2 regions of the Telluria sp. B2 genome follow, and region 1 is predicted to be linked to the other one. Evidence: predicted binding sites of a transcription regulator. Region 1 holds the regulator's gene; the other holds the start of a gene.
The links. The regulator sigma-54, encoded in region 1, starts transcription at its own class of promoters, with help from an activator protein. The targets are predictions, from matches to a motif close to TGGCANGNAANCTGCTTT.
Positions count from the first base shown of each region.

Region 2: a site for sigma-54 is predicted at 1,848-1,865, ahead of ACSUZJ_RS04995 (PEP-CTERM sorting domain-containing protein). Genes of this name have one in related genera too.

Region 1 covers NZ_CP196525.1:5,146,497-5,151,382, forward strand. The annotation lists gene ACSUZJ_RS22710 (enoyl-CoA hydratase/isomerase family protein) at 1-862, opposite strand, end outside; gene hpf (ribosome hibernation-promoting factor, HPF/YfiA family) at 987-1,340, opposite strand; gene ACSUZJ_RS22720 (RNA polymerase factor sigma-54) at 1,406-2,878, opposite strand; gene lptB (LPS export ABC transporter ATP-binding protein) at 2,913-3,674, opposite strand; gene lptA (lipopolysaccharide transport periplasmic protein LptA) at 3,674-4,237, opposite strand; gene lptC (LPS export ABC transporter periplasmic protein LptC) at 4,269-4,865, opposite strand; gene ACSUZJ_RS22740 (KdsC family phosphatase) at 4,869-4,886, opposite strand, start outside.
Region 2 covers NZ_CP196525.1:1,099,740-1,104,625, reverse strand. The annotation lists gene dnaE (DNA polymerase III subunit alpha) at 1-807, opposite strand, end outside; gene ACSUZJ_RS04995 (PEP-CTERM sorting domain-containing protein) at 1,069-1,812, opposite strand; gene ACSUZJ_RS04990 (hypothetical protein) at 2,175-2,510, shown strand; gene ACSUZJ_RS04985 (glycosyltransferase family 4 protein) at 2,520-4,886, shown strand, end outside.

The DNA.
Region 1 (4,886 bases):
CGCCGCGCACCAGCATTTCGCGGGTCACGCACATCATCAGGGGCGAGCGCTGGCGCATCGCCTTCAGGGCCTTTTGCGCGAACGGGTTCTCGTCGCGCGAGAGCGATTCCATGATGGCGGCCACCGAGGCGGCGCCGAAGTGGGCGTCGACCGCGGCACGCTGGGCCTGCAGTTCGCTCGCGCCCACCTCACTTGCGAAGCCAGCCGCAAACGCACGGATCGCGTCGGCCAGTTGCGCGCCCGGTGTCGATTCGATCAAGGCCGTCAACGAGCCCAGTTGCGCGCCCGGGACGTACACGTCCGCCAGCCCGACGTAGAGCGCGTCGGCAGCGCCGATGGTCAGGCCGGTCAGGCCGAGGTAGTTGCCCAGCTGGCCAGGCGCATGCGACAGGAAGTGGCTGCCGCCGACATCGGGGAACAGGCCGATGTTCACTTCAGGCATCGCCATTTTCGTGCGGTCGGTCACGATGCGCAGGCCGGATTCCGGGCCGCCCTGGGCGATGCCCATGCCGCCGCCCATTACCACGCCGTCCATGATCGAGACATACGGCTTCGGGTAAAAATGAATCAGGTGATTCAGGGCGTATTCTTCGGTGAAGAAATCCTCGAGCAGTGCGCTGCCGCCCGTCGGCGTGGCGTGGCCGGCTTCATGGAAGAAACGGATGTCGCCGCCCGCGCACAGGGCTTTTTCGCTGCTGCTGGTGATCACGACCGCGTCGATATTGGCGTCGTCGCGCCAGGCCAGCAGCACCTCGGTCAGGCGCCGCACCATTTCCAGCGACAACGAGTTGAGGGCCTTGGGACGGTCGAGGGTGATCAGGCCGGTGCCGTTGGCAACGCGGGTCAGGACGGTGTCGGTCATGGTCGAAAGTGGTCGAAAAAACATCCATTCTACCGAAGGACCAGACAACTGGGGTATTGACGCACCGACAAGAAATGAAAAGGGCGCCATTGGCGCCCTCGTTCAGACGGTGCTTGCCGGCCAATCAGGCAACGGCTGCCTCTCCGCCTTCAGGACGGCGCTTGAGCGCCTCGTGGTTATGATTCTGCAGCATCGTTTTGTACTTCATCACCTGACGATCCAGCCTGTCCATCAACAGGTCGATCGCCGCGTACAGGTCTTGCGCAACGCTTTCCACGTGCACGGTCTTGCCCGACATGCGCACATTGATCTCGGCTTTCTGCCTTTTGTCTTTTTCGGTGAGATTGTCGATCGCGAGGATCACGTGGGAGTCGATCACTTGATCGAAATGGCGGGTGATGCGTTCGAGCTTGTTCTGTACGTATTCACGGATGGCGGGGGTAACGTCGAGGTGGTGGCCGCTGATGGTGAGATTCATACACACTCCTTTGAAGATGTGGCGGCTGCCGCGCCGCGCAACAAGGAAGCGCGTGGGTGCCGCCGTTACAAGGATTTGCGGAGACTGACGGGAGGAATTTTCAGTGCCTCACGGTATTTTGCAACCGTGCGGCGCGCGATGACCATTCCTTGTTCACCGAGCATTTCCGCGATCTTGCTATCGGATAATGGGTTCCTGGGGTCTTCTGCTCCTGTCAGTTGCGCGATGAGAGCCCGGATCGCCGTCGAAGATGCTTCACCTCCCGCTTCGGTGGCGACGTGGCTTCCGAAGAAATACTTCAGCTCAAACATGCCGTGCGGGGTCAGCATGAATTTCTGCGTTGTGACACGAGAAATTGTGCTCTCGTGTAGTCCTAGTGTATCAGCTATCTCACGAAGCACAAGGGGCCGCATGGCAACCGCGCCGTGGCTGAAAAAGTTGCGCTGGCGCTCCACAATGGCTTGCGAAACACGCAAGATCGTGTCGAAGCGCTGGCGCATATTCTTGATCAGCCACTTCGCTTCCTGCAGTTGCGCGCTCATCTGGCTTTCGCCCTTGCCCTGCTTGAGCAGGGCCGCGTACATGTTGTTCACGCGCAGGCGCGGCATCACGTCCTGGTTCAGCATCACGCCCCAGCCGTTCTTCGTTTTCCGGACAATCACGTCCGGAACCACGTAGTCCGAGGTGCTCGACGCAAAAGCCGCGCCCGGATGCGGATTGCATTGGCGGATCACGGCCTGGGCTTCGCGCAGGTCTTCGTCGTCGCAGTCCAGGGCTTTTTTCAGCTTGTTGAATTCGCGCTGGGCGAACCAGGTCAGGTAGCCCTCGACGATCTTGAGGGCCATGCGCCGCGTGACCAGCGGCACGCCCGGCATGCTGCGGATCTGCAGCGCCAGGCACTCGGCCGCGCTCCGTGCGCCCACGCCCACCGGGTCCAGGCTTTGCACCAGCGCCAGCGCGCAGCGCAGTTCGTCCATCTCGACCTCGAGCTCCTCGGGCAGGCGCGCGTGGATCTCGTCGAGCTGCTCTTCGAGGTAGCCGTTGTCGTCGATGGCGTCGATCACGAGTTCGGCCAGCGCACGGTCGCGCGCACTCAGGCCCGTCACCCGCACCTGTTCGGACAGGTGCTCGCGCAGCGTGATGCCGGCCGCTTCCAGTTGCGGCCGGCCATCCTCGTCCTCGCCGTTGCCGGACGACCGTCCGGCTTCGCCCCAGTCGGCATCGCCGTCGCCGCGGCCGGCATCGCCATCGGCGCCATCGAAGTCGGCCGCTTCGCCGTTCGGCGCGCCCTCCTCGCCGCCCGGCGTGGCCGGGGCCTCGCCCTGGCTGGGCGCATTGCTGATGGCGCCGTCGGCAAGCAGGCGCACCGAGTGGTCGAGCGGATCGTCCAGCCGTTCGAGCAAGGGATTGTCGGACAGGATCTGCTCGATTTCCTGGTGCAGTTCGAGCGTGGACAACTGCAGCAGGCGGATCGATTGCTGAAGCTGCGGGGTAAGCGCCAGGTGCTGCGAAGTCCGGAGTTGCAGGGATTGTTTCATCGCTTGTTGCTGCTTCGTTGTCGCTTCGTGGTTGCTACATGCGGAAGTGTTCGCCCAGGTAGACGCGGCGCACCGACTCGTCGGCGATGATGTCGTCAGGGCGGCCCGAGGCCAGCACCGCGCCCTGGTTGATGATGTAGGCGCGGTCGCAGATGCCCAGCGTCTCGCGCACGTTGTGGTCGGTGATCAGGACGCCGATGCCGCGCTCCTTCAGGAAGCGCACGATGCGCTGGATCTCGATCACCGCGATCGGGTCGACGCCGGCGAAGGGTTCGTCGAGCAGCACGAAGCGCGGATTGGTGGCCAGCGCGCGCGCGATCTCGACGCGGCGGCGCTCGCCGCCCGACAGCGACAGCGCCGGGTTTTCGCGCAGCTTCTCGATCTGGAGTTCGGCCAGCAGGGAGTCGAGGCGCGCGTCGATGGCGTCCTTCGAGAGCGGCTTGCCGTCCTCGTTGCGCTGCAGTTCCAGCACGGCGCGGATATTGTCCTCGACCGTCAGCTTGCGGAACACCGAGGCTTCCTGCGGCAGGTAGGACAGGCCCAGCACCGCGCGCCGGTGGATCGGCAGGCTCGAGATATCGGTGCCGTTGATCTCGATCGCGCCGGCGTCCGACGGCACCAGGCCGACGATCATGTAGAACGAGGTGGTCTTGCCGGCGCCGTTCGGGCCCAGCAGGCCGACGACTTCGCCGCAGCCCACTTCCAGCGAGACGTCGCGCACCACGAGGCGCTTGCCGTAACTTTTCTGCAGCCCCCGGACGACCAGGGTGCTGCCAGTGCTTGCATCTTTCATCATTATTTTCCTGCCGGTGCGGCTGCCGGCGCGGGTCCTGCGCGGCGCGGCGCGATGATCAGGGTGCCGCGCTCGCCGCCGACCTTGCTCTGGCCGCTCGGGTCGTTGCGCACCGTCGCCACTTCGCGGCGGTTGTCGTACGAGATGTAGGGGCCATTGAGTTCATTGACCAGGCGGCCGTTTTCCAGCTCCCGCACGACCGCTTTCGAATGCAGCTTCACCAGTTCCTGGCGCTCGTCGTACTCGATGCGCTCGGCCTGGCCCTCGACCCACAGGTCCGGCCCGCCGTCGCGCTTCTGGCGGAAGGTCGCCACGCGGCCCGGGCTGGAAGTGAGCGTGACGCTCATGTAGCCCTCCGGCGTTTCCTTCAGCAGCGCACGGTCGGCCTTGAGCTGCAGCGTGCCGCGCGTGAGGATCACGTTGCCGGTCAGGATGCGGGTCTGGGTCACCTCGTCGACGTCGAGCGAGTCGTAATGGACGACGGCCTGCTTGAGCGAGTCGGCGCGTTCGGCCGAGGCGGACAGGGACAGCAGCGTGAGGACGGCGGCAGCGAGGATTTTTTTCATGTGGTTGGCTCGTTCCTGGGGATTGTAGGGTTCAGCGCTGGCGCGGCGGATAGACGATCTGGCCGCGGCCGAGATGCAGCTTCTGGGTCGGGTTCTCGGCCACCAGGCCGACACTGTTCACCGTCGAGGCGCCCAGCTCCATTTCCACCGGACGGTCGGTCTTGACGATCTCCTCGTCGGCCAGCACGGTCAGCGCGTCGGTGCGCGCGCGCATCGCTTCCGCGGTCGGCGTGGCCGGACGCACGATGTCGACATTGTCGATCAGTTCGATCCGGTTTTCCTGATGGTGGATCTGGGCGCGCTCGGCATGCATGGTCATGCGCGGGCGGCCCGGCGCCATGCTCTCGACCACCGGCTTGGACACCTCGGAGACGTCGTTCAGCGGATGGTGGGCCAGGCGCTCGCCCGACACCAGATAGCGCGGTTGCCCGCTCTCGGTCATGCGCACGAGGCTGAAGTTCTCGACGATGTAGTCCGGCTCGTTCCCGGCATTGCCGAGACTGGCCTGGTCGCCGGCCTGCATCGCCTGCAGCAGCCAGAAGCTGCCGAAGGCGAAGAACACGGCCGTGAGCATCAGCGCCAGCAGCTTCCAGCGGTGCGAGGTCCGGCGGTTGGCAATGGTCGCCATGTTTTACGCGAAATACGGCGC
Region 2 (4,886 bases), 1.4 Mb from region 1:
CGCCCCCGGCAGGTCCTTGAAGAGTTCGGCCATCTCGGCCTGGGACTTGAAGCACATCTCTTCGTTGAAGCGGCGCACGCGCTTGGCGTTGGCCAGCATCTCGCCTTCGGCGATACAGGTACGCGCCTCGTGGGCGATGAATTCCTCCTTCCTGAGGAACTGCACCGGATGGGTCGCCACCACCGGCAGGCCCAGGCGCGAGGCCAGCGCCACCGAATGGCGCACCTGCTGCTCCTGGTTGGCCTGGCCGGCGCGCTGGATCTCGATGTAGAAGTGGCCCGGGAAGATGCGCGACCAGCGCTCGGCGGCCTTCTCGGCCTTCGCCAGGTCGCCGTTCTCGATGGCCTGGCCGATGTCGCCGAAGTGCGCACCCGAGAGCACGATCAGGGCGTTGGCCTGGTCGACGTCGGGCTCGAGCGTGGAGACGGAAGTGGCAAGCGCTTCGAGCCACTCGACGCGGATCTCGGCGCGGCCCTTGTACTGGTTGGTCAGCCAGGCTTTCGACAGCAGTTCGCACAGCTGCAGGTAGCCCGTGTGGTTCTTCGCCAGGATCAAGAGGCGATGCGGCTTGTCGCGGTTGTCGTCGTTGGTGATCCAGGCGTCGACGCCGACGATGGGCTTGATCCCCTTCCCGCGCGCCGCCTTGTAGAAGCGCACCATGCAGAACATGTTGGCCAGGTCGGTGACGGCCAGCGCCGGCTGCTGGTCCTTGGCGGCGGCGCCCACCAGTTCGTCGATGCGCACGAGGCCGTCGACGATGGAGTATTCGGAGTGGACGCGAAGGTGGGTGAAGATCGGGGAAGTCATCCCGTCATTTTACCGCGTCGCGAACCCGGCGGCACGATGCCCAACGCTTCCCGCGGCCTGCGTACGGGGAACGACAGTTGCATGAATACAACCATCAATACGCACGAGCACCGGCTGCTTGCATGTCCGGCAATCCCATGCGTGGCCAGAAGCCACATCCATTCACGACAGGGCAGGCATGCCCCTCGACGGGAGCCGGCTGGCGCCGCCAAACGAACAACAGCCCGGCAAGCCGGGCTGTCGAGCGCAACGCAATGGCGCTCAGGCGCGTTTGCGGCGGCTGGCCAGGCCCAGGCCGGCCATGGCCAGGCCCATCAGCGCCAGGCTGCCCGGTTCCGGCACCTGGCTGACACGGATGTCGTCCACGCGCAGGCTCACTTTGTTGTCGATGTTCACGGTGCGCAGGCCGATGCTGCCGACGGTCTTGATCTTGCTGGTGCCGCTGGCCTTCATGTCGGCGCCGGTCAGGCCGCGCATTTCGTCGGCGGTCGGGTTGAGCCAGGCGTCGAAGCGGTTGTAGTAGGCCGAACCGTCAGCCTTGTACAGGTGGCCGAACAGGCGGTAGGTGGTGTTGGCGTTCAGGTTGCTGCCCAGCAGGAAGGAACCATCGGTGCCGATCGTGCGCACGTACAGGTCATCGGTGCACTTGCCGTTGCCGCAATTGGCCTTCAGGCCGAAGCTCGGGCCGGTCGAATCGCCCAGCCACAGGCCCAGGAAGTCGTTGTCGCCAAGCGTGCCGCTGTACGAGAACGAGAAATCGATGAACACGTCGCCACTCTGGGCATTGCTCAGGTTCCAGTACGCTGCGCGGTCGGAATTGGTCTTGATGGTCAGCGCCTTGTCGACGACCAGCGGCTTGTTCTTGTCCTTGAGATCGGTGGCCCAGCCGGCCTTGAAGCCGGTGCTGGCGCCATCGAAGCTTTCCTGGGCAACGATGATGCCGGCATGTGCGTTGGCGCCGAAGGCGAGCAGGAGGGAGCTGGCAATGAGAGAAATTTTTTTCATAGTAGGAAGTAAGGGTGGAAAACGCATCTTTCCAGCAAGCACGAATCATGCCATAAAGAAAATTCTCAAACAAAACAAGTATTTACAAAAAGAACCTCCAAACGGCGCTTGCCTAGTGTAAAAAAATCCGACAGTTTCCGGCCCGGCGCCTGGTCGGTCCTTTTCCGATGAACGGCCTGCAGCCCCCCATGCGCAGGCAGGGCCTGCTGTGCCGCTGGCGGAGCTCGACGCCAGCGCCGGCTGCCGGTCCCTGGCGGCGGCGCTCACCAGGATGCGGTTGTCGACTTGTAATGCCGCTCCCTCATCCGGGCATGGTACGGGGGATATAATATTGCCTATCCAAGGATCTATTTTTAGCAGTCATGCAATTGAAAAAACAGCTGCGCCAGCTTGTTTCCGCCGCACTCAGGACGCCACGCGCCGCCGCAATCAAGGGGCTCAAGGACGGCCTGCGCCGCGCCAAGAGCAGCAATCTGGCGCGCAGGATCGTCTTGCCGGTACTGTACCGCTACCCGCAATTCTGGGGGATGCTGCGCCGCCTGGCGGAGGGCAAGCTGACCAGCCCCGCACTGTCGAATACCGTCCTTGCGCCGGACTGGTCAGGTCCCCTTCCGCTGGATTTCGCCCGCATGCCGGTGTCGGCACGCAAGGTGCTGCTCGATCTGGCGCGCCCGGACAGCGCCACGCCACATCGCTAAGCCGAGCGCATGCGCATCGCCATCGATCTTCGCGCCTGCCAGCAGGCAAACGGCAGCCTGGCCCGCGACAGCTTGGCAGCCGTCCGGGAAATGGCCGGCGCTCCCGGTCCGCACACGGTCTGGATTGCATTTAACAAGCAGTTCCCCGAAACGATCGAACACCTGCGGGCAGCGTTTGCAGGACTGTTGCCGCCGGAGCGCATCCTGACCTATGCGCTCCCGGCGCCCGACGGCACGGCCCGGGTGGAGCGCACGATTGATCTGATCAGGGAGAATTTCTTTGCCAACCTGGATGTCGACATCGTATTCACGCCGGGCTTGTCCTCGACTGCCAATACCGTCTGTCCCCCGCCTTCTCCTCACTTCCTGACTGCCGTCGGTGTTTCCTCCGACCCCGGATCGACGCACACGCAGCCGCCTGGCGCGCTCGTCGTCGAGATCGATGCCGACGCGGCCGCCGTCGCGCGCCGGGCTTTTGGAACGTTCGAGCTGGCGCTGCGCCAACGGCCGGCCCACCCCATGCCGCCGGCACGCCCGGCCCTCGCCTGGATTGCCGCGCAAGCGCCAGGCAGCACCAGCCTGCAAGTCCGGCTGCTCGCGGAACTGGCCCGGAGCTACTCCTTGTGCCTGGTCGTCCCGGCGCTCGGCCCGGCAGACGAAAGCCTCCCCTTCCCGCTGCGCAGCCTCGACTGGTTCGAGGAACACGCGAGCACATTCGACCGTATTGTCTATGCCATTGGCAATTCCCAACGGCATCGCTTCGTGCCCCCACTCCTGGCACGCCATCCGGGCATTGTCGTCCTCGAAGACTTCTTCCTTGGCGAACTGTTCGACGGCGCGGGCCAAGCACCAGCCTTGCGCATGGCCCTGTTCGAGTCGCATGGCTATACCGGACTGGCCGACGAGCCGGCCCTGGGCCTTGCCGGCATAGCCGGCAAGTATCCCCTGAATAAGCCTGTGCTCGACCTCGCCGTCGGGGTGATCGTCGACTCGGCGGACCTGATCACGCAAGCCGAAGCCTGGTACGGCCGCGGCATCGCCGAGCGCTGGCGCTGCATCCCGGCACGACAGGACAAGCATGCAGAACAGTCTTGCACCGCACGTTGCGCGTCCTACGTCGACGCCATCGAAGCCTTCACGCGCCACAGCCCGGCGGCTCACTACCGCGCGCTGCTGCAAGCACTGCGGTCGAACGATTGCCCGCGCGATGCGCGCCATCCCGAACTGCTGGCCGCTGCCATGTCGATCGCCGACAACCAGCCTGCCGTGCCGCCGCGCCAGTTGCTGGTGGACGTATCCGCAATCGTGCAACTGGATGCAAAAACCGGCATCTCGCGGGTAGTGCGCAGCATCCTCCTGGCCCTGATCACCGCGCCGCCGCCGGGCTATCGCGTGGAAGCCGTGTACGGCGACGGCGGCAACCGCCGCTACCGTTACGCCCGCAACTTCACGCTGGCCCTGATCGGCGCCGGGCAGATGGAATTGGAAGACGCGCCGATCGAACACCGCCCCGGCGACATCTTCCTCGGCCTCGACGTGGCTGCCAGCATCACGACGCAGAACGCGGCGCTGCTGACGGACATGCGCAATCACGGGGTCCAGGTATTTTTCGTGGTGTACGACATCCTTCCGCTGCAACTGCCGGACAAATTCGCTTACGGCACCGATGCCTATTTCCGGAAATACCTGGAAACGATCGCGCGCCATGCGGATGGTCTGCTGTGCAATACACGCGCCACCGCCGACATGCTCGCCGAATGGGTCATGGCGCACCCACCGGCGCGGTCCGCAGCGCTGCACATCGGCCACTTCCACCTGGGAGCCGACCTGGACGCCAGCGCCCCCAGTGCCGGCTTGCCGGCGAACGCTCAGGCCATCCTCCAAGCGACGACGCAACGGCCGACGCTGCTGATGGTAGGCACGCTGGAGCCACGCAAGGCCCAGGCCCAGGCGCTGGCGGCCCTGGAACTGCTGTGGTCCGAGGGCGCGGATGTCAACCTGGTCATTGTCGGCAAGCCTGGCTGGATGGTCGAACCGCTGATCAAGAAACTGAAGACGCATGCGCAACTGGATGCGCGCCTGTTCTGGCTTGACGAGGCGTCCGATGAGATGCTCGAGACGCTGTACCGGTCGTGCTCGGCCCTGCTCGCCCCCTCCCTCGGCGAGGGCTTCGGCCTGCCGCTGATCGAGGCAGCCCAGCACGGGTTGCCGGTCATCGCCCGCAGGCTTCGGGTATTCGAGGAGATCTGCAGGGAGCACGCGTCTTATTTCGAAGGCGAGACGCCACAGGAGCTGGCCGAGGCCCTGCGTGCGTGGCTGGCCCTGTTCGCCGCCGGCCAGGCCCCTGTATCGGCCGGGCTGCCGTGGCTCACCTGG